2 regions of the Serratia sp. A07 genome follow, and region 2 is predicted to be linked to the other one. Evidence: riboswitches for the same ligand, from Rfam matches in the RefSeq annotation. Region 2 holds a riboswitch; the other holds the start of a gene.
What was found. Region 2 has a riboswitch for fluoride ahead of AC4PR2_RS16480 (DHHA2 domain-containing protein). Riboswitches for the same ligand answer to the same signal wherever they lie in the genome.
Positions count from the first base shown of each region.

Region 1 (7,659 bases), on a different contig from region 2:
CTCCGTTGCACATGCCGATGACGTTAACATCAAAACCATGATCCCAGGTGTCCCGCAGATCGATGCGGAAGCGTACATCCTGATTGATTACAACTCCGGCAAGGTGCTGGCTGAGATGAACGCCGACGCGCGTCGCGATCCGGCCAGTCTGACCAAAATGATGACCAGCTACGTCATCGGCCAGGCGCTGAAAGCGGGCAAAATCGGCCAGGACGATCTGGTGACCGTCGGTCAGGACGCTTGGGCGACCGGCAACCCGGTGTTCAAAGGCTCCTCGCTGATGTTCCTGAAGCCGGGCGATCGCGTGCCGGTCTCCAAACTGACCCGCGGCATCAACCTGCAATCCGGTAACGACGCCTGCGTGGCGATGGCCGACTACGTCGCCGGCAGCCAGGACGCGTTCGTTAACCTGATGAACACCTACGTCAGCAAGCTGGGCCTGCAGAACACCCACTTCCAGACGGTACACGGCCTGGATGCCCAGGGCCAGTACAGCTCGGCGCGCGACATGGCGTTGATCGGCCAGGCGCTGATCCGCGACGTGCCGGAAGAGTACGCGATTTACAAAGAAAAAGAGTTCACCTTCAACAATATCCGCCAGATGAACCGTAACGGTCTGCTGTGGGATAACAGCCTGAACGTCGACGGCATCAAAACCGGCCACACCGACGCGGCGGGTTACAACCTGGTGGCTTCGGCGACCGAAGGCCAGATGCGTCTGATCTCCGCCGTGATGGGCGGCCGCACTTACAAAGGCCGCGAAGCCGAGAGCAAGAAACTGCTGACCTGGGGCTTCCGCTTCTTCGAAACCGTAGCGCCGCTGAAGGTCGGTAAAGAGTTCGCCTCCGAGCCGGTCTGGTTCGGCGATGCCGACCGCGTTGAGCTGGGCGTGGACAAAGACGTCTACCTAACCATCCCGCGCGGCCGCATGAAAGATCTGAAGGCCAGTTACGTGCTGAACACCCCTGAAATTCACGCGCCGCTGGCGAAAAACCAGGTGGTCGGCAGCATCAACTTCCAGCTGGACGGCAAAACCATCGACCAGCGTCCGCTGGTGGTGATGAACGAAGTGAAAGAAGGCGGTTTCTTCAGCCGCATCGTGGACTACATCAAACTGATGTTCCACCACTGGTTCGGTTAACGGTTGAATCGGGCGAAATTGCCCCCATATACTGAATAACATTAACTCCCGCCCCGGCGGGAGTTATAATTTATAGATTAGCTAGCACTCTGGAGCGCACGCACATGCAAAAAACTAAACTGAACGAACTGCTCGAATTCCCTTGCTCGTTTACCTACAAGGTGATGGGCCTGGCGCAGCCTGAGCTGGTTGACCAGGTAGTTGAAGTGGTGCAGCGCCATGCACCGGGCGATTACAACCCGCAGGTTAAGCCAAGCAGCAAAGGCAACTACCACTCCGTTTCCATCACCATTAACGCCACTCACATTGAGCAGGTCGAAACCCTGTACGAAGAGTTGGGCAACATTGAAATTGTTCGCATGGTGCTGTAATTCCAGCATATACCCCTGCTTATCAACCCGGGATGGCGCAGCGTCTTCCCGGGTTGCGCATTTTTGGTCAGCGAAAGGCTGGTCGCAGGCCGGAGCGCCCGGTATAATGGCTTTACCACTTCTGTAACCTGACGATGACTCTTTTGCAACCAGACAAGATCATTTTGCGTCAGCTGGGGTTGCAGCCCTACGCGCCTGTATCCCAAGCCATGCATAACTTCACCGACAGTCGTACCGAGACTACGCCGGACGAACTGTGGCTGGTGCAGCATCACCCGGTCTTCACCCAGGGCCAGGCCGGCAAAGCCGAACACGTGCTGATGCCCGGCGATATCCCGGTGGTCCAGAGCGATCGCGGCGGCCAGGTGACCTACCACGGGCCGGGCCAGCAGGTGATGTACGTGATGGTCGATCTGAAACGCAACAAGGTCGGCGTACGCCAATTGGTTACGGCGATAGAAGATACGGTTATCAACACCCTTGCCCACTTCCGCCTCGAATCGCGCGCCCGTCCCGATGCGCCTGGCGTGTACGTGGGGGAGCAGAAAATCTGTTCGTTGGGTTTGCGGATCCGCAAAGGCAGCTCATTCCACGGCCTGGCCCTGAATGTGGCGATGGATCTCAGCCCCTTCCAACGCATCAACCCTTGCGGTTACGCCGGCATGCAAATGACGCAGGTCAGCGCGCTGGCGCCCGGCGTTGGCATTGAAGACATACACCCAATCCTGGTACAGGAATTTGTTCATTTACTCGGCTACCAGACGGTCGAGCTTCGTAACTGGAACCTGCACGATTATGAGTAAACCAATTCAGATGGAACGCGGCGTCAAATACCGCGATGCTGACAAAATGGCGCTGATCCCGGTCAAAACGGTGGTCACCGAACGGCAGGAGCTGTTGCGTAAACCCGAGTGGATGAAGATCAAACTGCCTGCCGACTCAACGCGCATTCAGGGCATCAAAGCCGCCATGCGTAAAAACGGCCTGCACTCCGTCTGTGAGGAAGCCTCGTGCCCTAACCTGTCCGAGTGTTTCAACCACGGCACCGCCACCTTTATGATCCTCGGCGCCATCTGCACTCGTCGCTGCCCGTTCTGCGACGTGGCCCACGGCCGCCCGATCGCGCCGGACGCCAACGAACCGGAAAAGCTGGCGCAAACCATCGCCGACATGGCGCTGCGCTACGTGGTGATCACCTCGGTTGACCGCGACGATCTGCGCGACGGCGGTGCTCAGCACTTTGCCGACTGCATTTCGGCCATCCGCGCCAAGAGCCCGAACATCAAAATTGAAACGCTGGTGCCGGACTTCCGCGGCCGTATGGACCGCGCGCTGGAAATCCTCACCGCCACGCCGCCGGACGTGTTCAACCACAACCTGGAAAACGTGCCGCGCGTTTATCGCCAGGTGCGCCCGGGCGCCAACTACGAGTGGTCGCTGAAGCTGCTGGAGCGCTTTAAAGAAGCGCACCCGGATATCCCGACCAAATCCGGCCTGATGGTCGGCCTGGGCGAAACCAACGCGGAAATCGTCGAAGTGATGCGCGATCTGCGCCGCCACGGCGTGACCATGCTGACGCTGGGCCAATACCTGCAGCCAAGCCGTCACCACCTGCCGGTGCAGCGCTACGTCAGTCCGGCCGAGTTCGACGAGATGAAAGAAGAAGCGATGGCGATGGGCTTCACCCACGCCGCCTGCGGCCCGTTCGTGCGTTCGTCTTACCACGCCGATCTGCAGGCCAAAGGGATGGAAGTGAAATAACGCGTAATAGTTTGTTACGCTAAAGACGGCGGAAACGCCAAAAAACGGATGTCCGCAAGGCATCCGTTTTTTTATTGCGCGCCGTCAGACGGAATTAAACGTCTTTCTTTTCGACGCTCTGCTGAGCGGACTGGCTCTCGGCGGTGTTGTTGCCGGCGGCCGGCGGCGTGCTGTCGTCGCCCACGGCTTTTTTAAAGCCTTTCAGCGCCGCGCCGAGATCGGCGCCGAGCGTACGCAGTTTGCTGGTGCCGAACAGTAAAATCACCAACACCGCAATCACCAGAAGTTTGGTAATGCTGATACCTTCCATACTCACCTTCTTATCATAGAGCGCTGCGTGAACAGCGAGAAAAACTGACCTTGCCTGCGAATATTTAGCGACTTTCCCCCCGCTCACACAACCGCAACATGTAACAGAGTGAGATCCGTCGCAGGAATGCCACGCCGCCTCACGACGTGAATCCCAGACTATTCTTAGTTTATCACCCGCATGATACGCTGCCGTGATACTTATCAGGGAGATGCCGGATGTATATTGCCCCACCCATTTTCGATGCCCGAAAATCCGGCCTCAGCTTCGCCAAACGCACCTATCTGCCCCGCGTCGCCGGTCTGGGGCTCGGCTTTATCTGCGTTTGCGCCGCACTCTATCCCTTGGCTCCGCCCACGGCGGTCTGGCTATTGCTGGCCTTTCACGGTTTTCTCTGGCCGCATCTCGCCTACCGCCTGGCCTGCCGCGCCAAAGATCCGTTCAAAGCCGAGATCCGCAACCTGCTGATCGACTCCGCCTTCGGCGGTTTCTGGGCGGCGATGATGGCGTTCAACGCGCTGCCGGCGATCGTCATCCTGTCGATGATGAGCATGAACAACATCGCTTCGGCCGGTAAGGCACTGTTTGTCAAAGGGTTGGCGATTCAATTGGCCGCGGCGGCGCTGACCGGCGCGCTGCTCGGTTTCCCGTTCCACCCGCACAGCACGCCGCTGCAAATCTATCTGTGCCTGCCGATGATCTACCTTTACCCGACGCTGCTCGGCCTGGTGACCTACCGCACCGCCAAACGGCTGGCGGAAAAAAAACAGGAGCTGCAACGCATCAGCACCCGCGATGGGCTGACCGGCTTGTACAACCGCCGCCATTGGGAGCATCTGCTGCATCGTCAGTTCGACAGTTGCCGCCGCTACCAGGACAACGCCACGCTGATCCTGATGGATATCGATCGTTTCAAAACCATCAACGATACTTTCGGCCATGCGCTGGGGGATGAGGCCCTGGCGGCGCTGGCGGAAGAGCTGCTGATTGGCTTGCGCAACGTGGATATCGTCGGGCGCTACGGCGGCGACGAGTTTGGCGCGGTGCTGCCGAACACCAGCGCCGAACAGGCGGAAACCGTCCTGCGGCGCATCCAGCAGCGGTTGGATGCCGTTATCTTCAAAGAGGCGCCACAGCTGCGGCTGCAGATCAGCGCCGGTATCGCCAACTACCACCCCGCGCTGGGCGGTTATCTGGACTGGCTGAAAGCGGCCGACGGCGCGCTTTACCGGGCGAAGCAAAATGGCCGCAACCGCCTGGAAACGGCGGTGCCGACGGGCGACTAACTTACTGGTTTAATAACTTGGCAAAATACTTCGGCGCTTCGACAAAGCCTTCTCGCCGGTAAAACGCATGCGCCCGCTCGCGGCGGCTGTGGCAATGGACTTCAAGCCGATCGCAGCCGCGACGGCGCGCCAGCGCCTCGCCCTCTGCCAACAGCCGCCGCCCTACGCCCGCGCCGCGCGCTCGGTCGTCGACGCAAAAATAACTGATGCGGCCAATGTCGCCGGCCAACGCCAGCTGCGGCAGAAAATGCAGCGACAGCACGCCCAGCACCCGCTCGCCCTCCAGGGCCACCAGCAGCGCCTCGTCCGGATGCGCCAGCAGCTGGCGCATTCGCTGCGTCAGAAACGCCTCGGTGCCGGGATAATCCAACGCCGTCATTAATTCGGCGATAGCCTGGCGATCGCTCAGGCGCGCCGTTCTGATTTCCATGGGGTGACCTCGCAGATTGTCGATACTACAAAATAGGCAGCGTTAGGTGTAACATCCACCGGGTACGGCAAAAAAGGCCGTGCGGCACGCTGGAGATGACATTCCTCCCTAACCGCCTTCACAGGCTGATGATGTCTACGTAACCTCTCGGAGAGAGGCGCGTAGCGTTACGCCTGTCTCTTTCCGAGTCCCGTGAATTTCTCTGATTGAAAGGTAGTTGCCCCATGTTGAGCTCTTTACTGGCCGTATTTATCGGCGGCGGCGTCGGCAGCGTTTTGCGCTGGGCGGTAAGCATGAAAATGAATCCGCTGAACGCCCACATTCCGCTCGGTACGCTGATGGTCAATCTGATCGGCGGTTTTATCATCGGCCTGGCGATGGCGATTTTCACCCGCATGACGCATCTGGACCCCACCTGGAAATTACTGATCACCACCGGGTTCTGCGGCGGCCTGACCACCTTCTCCACCTTTTCGCTGGAGGTGGTGTACCTGATGCAGGATGGCCGCTTCGGCTGGGCGCTGGCCAACATGCTGCTCAACCTGGCCGGCTCGCTGGCGATGACGCTGCTGGCTTTCATGCTGGTGATGTGGGTCAACGGGCGCTAAGCCCTTAATGTTTCCTTAATCTTGCATGCGCATAATCTCATCCAGTACTCCTGACTGGATGAGAAACCGCTATGTTTAGCCTGCCGAAAACCGCCGCCGAAGCGATTGCCGTTGCGCTGTGCGTGCTGATCGTCGCCGCCTTTATCAAATCCTACCTGTTCGCTTAAGCGCCTTTTCCCCACAGCACGCGTTCATCTTGCGCCTTTCCGGCCGATTGCACTACAATTGAGAATGAACGTTCACACCCAAAAATGTGAACCCGGCTCACGTGTAGCAAAGGATCGGGCAAATGCTCCCCCCCAACGACAGTAAACAGGCCAAGGTGCAGGCCCGCCGCGATCAGATCGTCGAAGCGGCGAAAACCAGCTTCCGCCGCCACGGCTTCCACGCCGCCAGCATGGCGGAAATCGCCCAGGGCTCGCAGCTCAGCGTCGGGCAAATCTATCGCTATTTCGCCAATAAAGACGCGATTATCGAGGAAATCGTCAACCGCATCATCGCCAGCAAGATGCAGCGGCTGGAAAATCTTGGCGATCACATCAACCTGATCGCCGGCACGCTGGCGGCGCGCACGCTGTTTCAGCAGCCGGGCGAGAGCGAAACCGATCACATGCTGATGCTTGAAGTGACCGCCGAGGCCACGCGCAACCCGGTGGTGGCCAAAATGCTCAGCGATGCGGAAGCGCGGCTGTTTCGCCACGTGTGCCACAACCTGCAGCGGCTGTATCCCCATTTCAGCGCGGAAGAGATCGCCGCGCGGGTGGAGTTTATCGCCGTCATGAGCGAAGGCACCGGTTACCGCATCCTTACCACGCAAAAAGCCGATGCGTCCCTGCTGCGCGATCTGTATCAGCAGGCCATTTCTCACCTGTTCAGGAAACTCTAATCTCCCATGACCAAACACTTAGCCAGACAACATCTGGTGTACGCCGTCGTGCTTGGCCTGTTGGCCGCGCTGGGGCCGCTGTGCACCGATCTCTATCTGCCCGCCCTGCCGGAAATGGCGGGCGAACTGAATACCTCTACCGCCGCCGCGCAGCTCAGCCTGACCGCCGGGCTGCTCGGCCTGGGCGTCGGCCAGCTGATTTTCGGTCCTTACAGCGACAAACTGGGCCGCATGCGCCCGCTGTTGCTGTCGCTGATCCTGCTGCTGGGCGCTTCGCTGTGGTGCGCGCTGGCGCCCACCATCGACCAGTTGCTGATCGCCCGCCTGCTGCAGGGCATCGCCGGCGCCGGTGGCGCGGTGATTTCCCGCGCCATTGCCCGCGATCTGTATGCCGGTCATGAGCTGACCCGCTTCTTCGCCCTGCTGATGCTGGTCAACGGTCTGGCGCCGATCGTCGCGCCGGTGCTGGGCGGCGTTATGCTGCAGGTGATGAACTGGCGCGGCATCTTCGGCGTGCTGGCGGCCATCGCCGTGCTGCTGTTCAGCCTGTCGGCGCTGAAGCTGCGCGAGTCCCTGCCGGCCGAGCGCCGCAGCCAGGGCGGCATTCTGGCGATGCTGATGTCGCTGGGCAGTCTGTTGACCCAACGCTATTTCATGGGCCTGTGTCTGACGCAGGGCTTCGTGATGGCCGGCATGTTCGCCTATATCGGCGCCTCGCCTTTCGTCCTGCAGCAGATCTACGGCCTCAGCCCGCAGATGTTCAGCCTGTGCTTCGCCATTAACGGCGTCGGGCTGATCATTGCGGCGCAGCTGGCCAGCCGCCTCAGTTCGCGTTGGGGGGAGCGTCGCGTGTTGAAGAGCGGGCT
Region 1 is NZ_JBZXDO010000003.1:283,958-291,616, reverse strand. It holds gene dacA (D-alanyl-D-alanine carboxypeptidase DacA) at 1-1,141, shown strand, start outside; gene ybeD (DUF493 family protein YbeD) at 1,246-1,512, shown strand; gene lipB (lipoyl(octanoyl) transferase LipB) at 1,647-2,315, shown strand; gene lipA (lipoyl synthase) at 2,308-3,273, shown strand; gene tatA (Sec-independent protein translocase subunit TatA) at 3,368-3,583, opposite strand; gene AC4PR2_RS05090 (diguanylate cyclase) at 3,802-4,869, shown strand; gene AC4PR2_RS05085 (GNAT family N-acetyltransferase) at 4,871-5,299, opposite strand; fluoride riboswitch at 5,382-5,444, shown strand; gene crcB (fluoride efflux transporter CrcB) at 5,524-5,907, shown strand; gene AC4PR2_RS05075 (TetR/AcrR family transcriptional regulator) at 6,197-6,793, shown strand; gene AC4PR2_RS05070 (Bcr/CflA family efflux MFS transporter) at 6,800-7,659, shown strand, end outside.
Region 1: another riboswitch for fluoride. It lies ahead of crcB (fluoride efflux transporter CrcB); the one in region 2 lies ahead of AC4PR2_RS16480 (DHHA2 domain-containing protein).

Region 2 (7,659 bases):
GGCGGCGGCGGCGATGCCCGTCGCCAGAAAGGCCACCACGTTCAGCCGCTGCCAGGTCTGCAGATCGTCGCGTACGATAAACGCAATCTTGGTATCAAACATCTTTCGCTCTACTCCGTTGTGCTGTTAAAAGCACATCATCGGAAATGGCAAATCAGCGGTATAGAACGTTTGTGCACTGGCGTTGATAGGCCGCCGGTGATAAACGGTAGGCGCGCTGGAACCAGCGACCCAAATGGCTCTGATCGGCAAAGCCCACCTGCATGGCGACCTGCGCCGGTTCTTGCCCCTGCGCCAACAACAAGCGTGCGGCCCGCAGCCTCAACCGAACCAAATACGCATGCGGCGACTGGCCAAAAGCCCGAGTGAATTGGCGAGTCAGGCGGAAACGGTCCAGACCACACTGAAGCGCCAGGTCATCCAGACTGGGATTATCCGCCATATGTGCATGCAGATAGTCCCGTAAGCGGTTCATCTCAACCAAAGCGTCGTCGTGTTGGGAATCCGGCCTGGCACGGATGTGCCGTGACAATAGCGTCAGCAGATGGTCCAGGCTTTGATCGCGCGCCAGTCGCCCCTCTCTATGATGCAACGAGAAAAAGGCCTGCTGTATCGCGGCCGCCAGCATAGGATCGTCGGTCAACGTGCTGTGGAAGGCACCTTCCAGCACGGAGGCGTCCCCCATTCCACGGCGGTGCATAGCGGCGGATACCCAATGCTGGGGCAAATAGAGCATCGCATAGGTAAATCCCTCGGCCTGCGGCGCATGGCCATCATGCACCGCACCCGGTTCGATCAGCATGGCGCGCCCCGGCCGGCTGGTATGCAATGAGCGGTGGCAGTTGAAACGCTGTAAACCCTGCTGCGTGACACCCACCAGCATTTCATCATGATCGTGAGGATCGTAGGCATGTCCCTGAAAGTGGGCATTGACGCTCTCAATACCGGTTTCCTCATCGCGTCGCAGTTCGAGCCAATCTTTATGTTGATGATTTGACGCCATGCAATAAATCCGGAGTTCTGCTCACAGGAAAAGAAAAACAGCTTACCCTGAGACCGCCACCGTTGCACGCTCACAGCTCGCAGATGGCGTAAGTGCCCTTTCCGGCCGATTTCGCCTGATACATCGCGCCGTCGGCGCGGGTCAGCAGCATCTCCTCGGTCACATCGCCGCGTGGGGAAATGGCCGCGCCGATGCTGGCGGAAAGCCGTACCTTCTGCGGCCCGATCTGCGTAATTTTGGCCAGATGCGCCAACACGTTTTCGCAAAACTCGCTGACTTCGCGCCGCGGATCCGTCAACGGCCACAGGATCACCGTGAACTCGTCACCGGCCAGACGCGAGACGCTGTGGCGCTCGCCGGCGCAGGTGCTGAGCAATGTGGCGAACGTCTTCAGGATCGCGTCGCCGAAGTCATGGCCATAGCTGTCGTTAAGGGTTTTGAACCCGTCGAGATCGATAAACAGCAGCGCCATCTGCCGCTGATGGCAACAGGCCTGCAGCGTGCCCGACAACCGGCGTAGAAACGCGCGGCGATTGGTCAATCCGGTCAACATGTCGTGGGTTGCGTCATATTCCAGCCGCTGCTGCAGCCGCTTCAGTTCGGTGATGTCCATGGCGAGAATGTAGAAGCCCTGCGCTTCGCACGGCACCAGCGTGGTGTGGATCATCAGCAGCCCTTGCCGGGTCTGCAGCTCATTCTCAAAACTCACCATTTCGCCCGCGAGGGCCCGCTCGATCATCGGTTTTGCTATTCGATAAACGCTTTCCCCCATGAAATCGCGCACCGTCATCCCCCTGAGGCTGGACTCCTCCAGACCAAACCAGGTTTTGTAGGCGCTGTTGGCGAACAGGTAGCGTTCATTGCCGTCGATCTGGCTGATTAAGGCCGGCATATTGTCGGTAATGGCGCGCAGACGCTCCTTCTCCGCACTGAGCTGATATTCGGCGAGCACCCGGGTCTCAATCTCTTCGTTGAGCTTTTTAACCACCACGTTCAGCTCCTGCGTACGGATTTCGACGCGTTGTTCCAGCTCGTGTTGCAGAGCGAACAGATCGGCCTCGGCCGCTTTACGCTCGCTGATATCGACGATACCCGAGATGAAATGGTCCGGCTTGCCGTTCGGCAAACGATTGAGCGCCACCGTCAGCTGCACCCAAACGATCGAGCCGTCGGCGCGGAAATAGCGGTTTTCCATCGAATAGGTACTGATTTCATTTTTCAGCAGCTGCTGCAGCTTTTCCAGATCGGTGTTGAGATCGAGCGGATAGGTGATGTCCTGGAAGGTGCGATCCATCAGCTCGCGCTCGGAGTACTGAAGCATTTCGCAGATGCGCGGATTCACCCGCAGCCAATATCCTTGCAGCGAGACCAGCGCCATCCCTACCGCCGCCTGGGAGAAGGTTTGTTCGAACAGCGCCTCCGTGCGCTGCAGGTCGGATTTCAGGTTTTCGGTATAGACGAGGCGTTCAATGCTCTGCAGATATTCCTCCACCACGGCGGCGAAATCGTGCAGATCGGCCAGTTGAGCAGGAGAAAACGGCTGTGGGTGGCTGTCGATAATGCACAGTGTGCCGAGCGGCAAGCCATCGAGCGACAGCAGCGGCTGCCCGACGTAAAAACCGATCCTCGGCCCGCCGATCACCAGCGGATTATCGAAAAAGCGCGGATCCTTGGCGGTATCGGGCACCACCAGCGCTTCGCGTTGCAAGATGGCATGGCCGCAAAACGAGATATTGCGCGGCGTTTCTCGGGCATCCAGACCGTAGCGCGATAAAAACCATTGGCGATCCCGGTCGATCAGCGACACCAGCGCAATGGTCACGCCGAAGTATTTCGCCGCCAACCGCGTGATGCGATCCAGTTTTTCCACCGAGTTCGAATCCAGCACGTTCAGTGAGTTCAATACCGACAGGCGTTCGGCTTCGTTTTCGGGGAAGCAGGGTTCGAGCATGTTGTCTCCCATTGTGTCACCCACGGACCCGGCATAGCCGGCGTGAGTCCGTTCAGCCTATCCGTCGGTTAGCGGCAAATAATATCCTTGTCCATCATAGACTCACTCACAGTATCAATCCGATTATGTATTCTCGCCAACTTTGCCGGGCGTTGCGTTTCCCCCCACGCTGCGCTACAGTCGTTCACAAGGTGATGGTGTTCCACCTTTCCCAACCGCCGCGTTCACTCGAACCGGATGATGACGCCTGATATACAACTTCGCTTTATTTTTTAGGCAGGTATGTCAGGAGTCGCTATGAATGAAATCTCAGGTTTTACCCCTTTTCCACTCCAGCCCGATGCCGTCGCGCGGGAAATGCCCCTGTACGTTTTCGGCCATAAAAATCCCGACAGCGACAGCATCTGCAGCGCGCTGGTGGTCGCGGACTGGCTCAATCACCTCGGCAAACCGGCCGTGGCTTTCCGCCTAGGCGACCTCACGCCGGAAACCCACTACATACTGGCTGCCGCCGGCGTACAGGCGCCTGCGCTGCTGACAGACGATCTCCGTGACCGCAAAGTCTGGCTGGTCGACTTTACCGATATCGAACAAGGCCCGGCCTCATTGCCCGACAGCGACGTGGTCGGCGTTATCGACCATCACCGGCTGGGCACGTTAGTCACCCGCAACCCGCCCGATGTCTGGGTGCGCACCGTCGGCTGTTGCGCCACCCTGATCCTGCAGATCCTGACGGCAGAAAAACCGATGCCACTTAACGCCGCGCAGGCCACGCTGCTGCTGGGCGCCATCTTGAGCGACACCGTCGCGCTCAGTGCGCCGACCACCACGGAACAGGATCGGCTGGCGGTCACCCGGTTGCGCGCAATCTCTCACGTCGACTATGACGCCTTCACCGCCGGGCTGCTGGCCGCCAAAACCGATCTCTCCGGGCAATCCGCCCCGCAGTTGCTGCAGCGCGACGCCAAGAATTACCGCATCCATACCGTTTCGCTGCTGCTGTCGCAGATAGAAGTGCGGGCCATGAGCGACATCGATCCGCTGTTGCCCGCGCTGCAACAGGCGCTCGAGCAGGCGAAACAGGAGGCCGGGCTGGAGATGACCGCACTCCTGGTTACCGATATCACCCACCGCCGTTCCACCCTGTATTTCTCGTCGAACCGGGTGCTCGCCATTCGGCAAGTGTCGCTGCCCGGTATGACGAGCCGAAAAAAAGAGGTTTTACCGTGGTTAACCCTACAGATTGCTCACGCAGGGAGATAAGACATGCCGATCTACCAACACGCTTTACTGCTGGTACAGGATGAACGCGACGGCCGGGTGCTGTTGCGCCATGCCGAACGCCTCAATCAGCAGGTGAATACGCGCATTACCGTGGCGCACATCAGCGCCGACTATGCCGAACTGGACTACCTCAGCGATGCGCAAACCAAAGATCGCCAGTCCAGCGAGGTGATCGCCGCCAAAGCCATGCTCAGCCGCCTGGTGGAAGACTGCTCAATCCCCCTGGAGGTACGCGCAATGGTCAGCATCCATCGCTTCAAAGACGTCGAAGCCCTGATTGCCCGTGAAGGCGTCGATCTTTTGTTGCTCGGCCATCAGAACCGTCCGTTTGGCGTCTATGCCTCCTTCGGCTTCGAATTCATCAACCATTTATCCATCGATGTGCTGATAAAGCACGTTCCCACTCCCTAGAACGAGGTGACACCCCATGAACGATGAGATTGAAAGCGTAACCGCCAGAGAGATCCTGGATTCGCGCGGCAACCCGACCGTCGAAGTCGAAATGAGCGCGGCGGGCGTCGTGGCCCGGGCTTCGGTGCCTTCGGGAGCCAGCACCGGGTCGCGCGAGGCGGTGGAGCACCGCGACGGCGATCCGCACCGTTTCGGCGGCAAAGGCGTACTGGAGGCGGTGCACAGCGTCAAAACGGCGATCAACGAGGCGCTGCGCGGAGTGGATGTGCGCCAACAAGAGGAGATAGACCGCCGGCTGATCGCGCTGGACGGCAGCGAGAACAAGAGCCGATTGGGGGCCAACGCCCTGCTCGGCGTTTCTCTGGCCGCCGCCCGCCTCGCGGCGCAATTGTCGCAGCTGCCGCTGTATCGTTATCTGGGCGGCATCGGCGCCAACCTGCTGCCGGTGCCCTGCATGAATATCATCAACGGCGGCGTGCACGCCCGGTGGCAAGGGGCGGACTTTCAGGAGTTTATGATAGCTCCCCTGGGCGCGCCGTCGCTGCGCGAGGCCGTGCGCTGGGGCAGTGAAGTTTATCAGACGCTGCGCCAAATCCTGTTGGAAAAAGGCCTGTCGGTCGGCGTCGGTGACGAAGGCGGTTTCGCGCCGGCGGTCGCCTCAAACCGCCAGCCGCTCGAGCTGATCGTGCAGGCGATAGAGAAAGCCGGCTACCGGCCGGGAGAAGATATCGCGATCTGCATGGATCCGGCCTCGAGCGAATTCTACGCCGACGGCAAGTATCGCCTGCGCAGCGAGAATCTCGAGTTGGACGCAGCCCAGATGACGGCCTATTACCAACGGCTGGTGCAGGATTTCCCCATCGTGCTGATTGAAGACGGCTTGGCCGAGGACGACTGGGCCGGCTGGCGTATTCTGAGCGACGCCCTGGGCGACCAGGTGGAGCTGGTCGGCGACGATCTGTTCGTCACCAACGTGAAATACATCCAGCGCGGGATTGATGAACGGTTGGCCAATGCGGCGCTGATCAAGCTGAACCAGATCGGCACGCTGAGCGAAACCTTCGCCGCCGTACAGCTCTGCCAGGCGAACGGCTGGGGCACCTTTATCTCGCACCGCAGCGGTGAAACCGTCGACAGCTTTATCGCCGACATGACGGTCGCGATGCGAGCCGGCCATCTGAAAACCGGCGCGCCGAGCCGCGGCGAGCGGATCGAAAAATACAATCAGCTGATGCGCATCGAAGACCAGTTGGGCGCCGCGGCGGTGTATGCCGGGCGTTCCGCCTTTAAACGCCGCTAAGCTTTGCCGGCCGGGCCGGCGATGCGTCGGCCTGTTTTTCGCCCTTGGCTTGGCACAGCCCGGCGACACCGGACTCCAATAAGGTCAGCCGGGTCGTCAACAAGGTTTCTCGTTGTTCATTCAGCGTGGCCATCATCAGCTCGATCTCCGCCAGCCGTTCATCGACGCCGCGTATCAACCCATCCTCATAAGCGCTGCCCTGCAGCGCCAGCACGCGTTGGATCGCCTGCAGCGAAAACCCCAGATTTTGGCCGATTTGGATCAGGTGCAATCGCTCCAGTGCGCTATCGCTGTAGACCCGATAGCCGTTGACGCCGCGCACCGGTTTCGGCAGCAACCCCAGCTGCTCGTAGTAGCGTATCGCCGAGGCGGCCACGCCGGCGCGCTGCGCCAATTCTCCGATCTTCATGCCCTATTGACCTTAAAGTTAACTTTAAACCTAGTATAGCGCCATTCCCCTTACGACAGGAGCGCATAACCGATGTTTACCCCACTGACGCTGCCCAACGGCAGCCGCCTGACCAACCGTCTGGCCAAGGCGGCGATGGAAGAAAATCTGGCCGCCCCAGGCCAACTGCCCAGCCCGGCGCTGTGGCGCTTATACCGCTATTGGGCCGAAGGCGGCGCCGGCTTGATCATCACCGGCAACGTGATGATCGACGGCCGCGCCATGACCGGCCCCGGCGGCGTGGTGCTGGAACAAGACACGCCGCTCGCCCCGTTCGAAACCTGGGCCAAGGCCGCGCGCCAGGGCGGCGCGCAGGTGTGGATGCAGCTTAACCACCCGGGCCGGCAGGTGATGGCGAACATGGGCGGCAACGCATGGGCGCCCTCCGCCATCCCGCTGGCGATGGGCAAGCACAGCAAACTGTTTGCCCAGCCGCAGGCGATGGATGAAGCGCAGATCGCCGAGGTTATCGCGCGCTTCGCCGCCAGCGCGCACGCTGCCGAACGGGCCGGTTTTACCGGCGTGGAGATCCACGCGGCGCACGGCTATCTGATTTCCCAGTTTCTCTCGCCGCTGACCAACCAACGCAACGATCGCTGGGGCGGCGAGTTGGCGAACCGCGCCCGCCTGCTGCTGGAGGTGGTGCGTGCGGTGCGCGAGCGCGTCTCGCCGGGCTTTTGCGTGGCGGTCAAACTCAACTCCGCCGATTTTCAGCGCGGCGGTTTTTCTTCGGACGATGCCCGCCAGGTAGTGCTGATGCTGAACGATCTGCCGGTCGATCTGATCGAACTGTCGGGCGGCAGCTACGAAAGCCCGGCGATGCAAGGCGAAACGGCGGACGGCCGCACCCTGGCGCGAGAAGCCTATTTTCTGTCCTTCGCCCGCGATCTTGCCGCGGTGGCCCGCATGCCGGTGATGACCACCGGCGGCATCGCCCGTCCTTCGGTGGCGCAGCAGGTGCTGGACAGCGGCGTCGCGATTGCCGGCATCGCCACCGCCATGGCGGAAGTGCCCGATCTGCCGCGGCGCTGGCAAACCGGGGCGGCCCCCCATGCGCTGCCTGCCCCGGTCACCTGGCGCAGCAAAGCGATGGCGTCGCTCGCCCGGATGGCGTTGGTCAAGCGCCGGATGCGAGCGCTGAGTGACAATCGGCCGCGCAGCGTGCGCTATTCCCCGCTGTTCACGCTGCTCGTCGATCAGTGGCGTACCCGCCGCATCCTGCAGCGCTACCACGCCTGGTTACGGCAACGTTAACGGCAACA
Region 2 is NZ_JBZXDO010000016.1:45,804-53,462, forward strand. It holds gene AC4PR2_RS16465 (DUF2000 domain-containing protein) at 1-102, opposite strand, end outside; gene AC4PR2_RS16470 (AraC family transcriptional regulator) at 155-1,003, opposite strand; gene AC4PR2_RS16475 (diguanylate cyclase domain-containing protein) at 1,074-2,954, opposite strand; fluoride riboswitch at 3,136-3,211, shown strand; gene AC4PR2_RS16480 (DHHA2 domain-containing protein) at 3,252-4,217, shown strand; gene AC4PR2_RS16485 (adenine nucleotide alpha hydrolase family protein) at 4,221-4,649, shown strand; gene eno (phosphopyruvate hydratase) at 4,666-5,949, shown strand; gene AC4PR2_RS16495 (MerR family transcriptional regulator) at 5,936-6,358, opposite strand; gene AC4PR2_RS16500 (NADH:flavin oxidoreductase/NADH oxidase family protein) at 6,431-7,651, shown strand.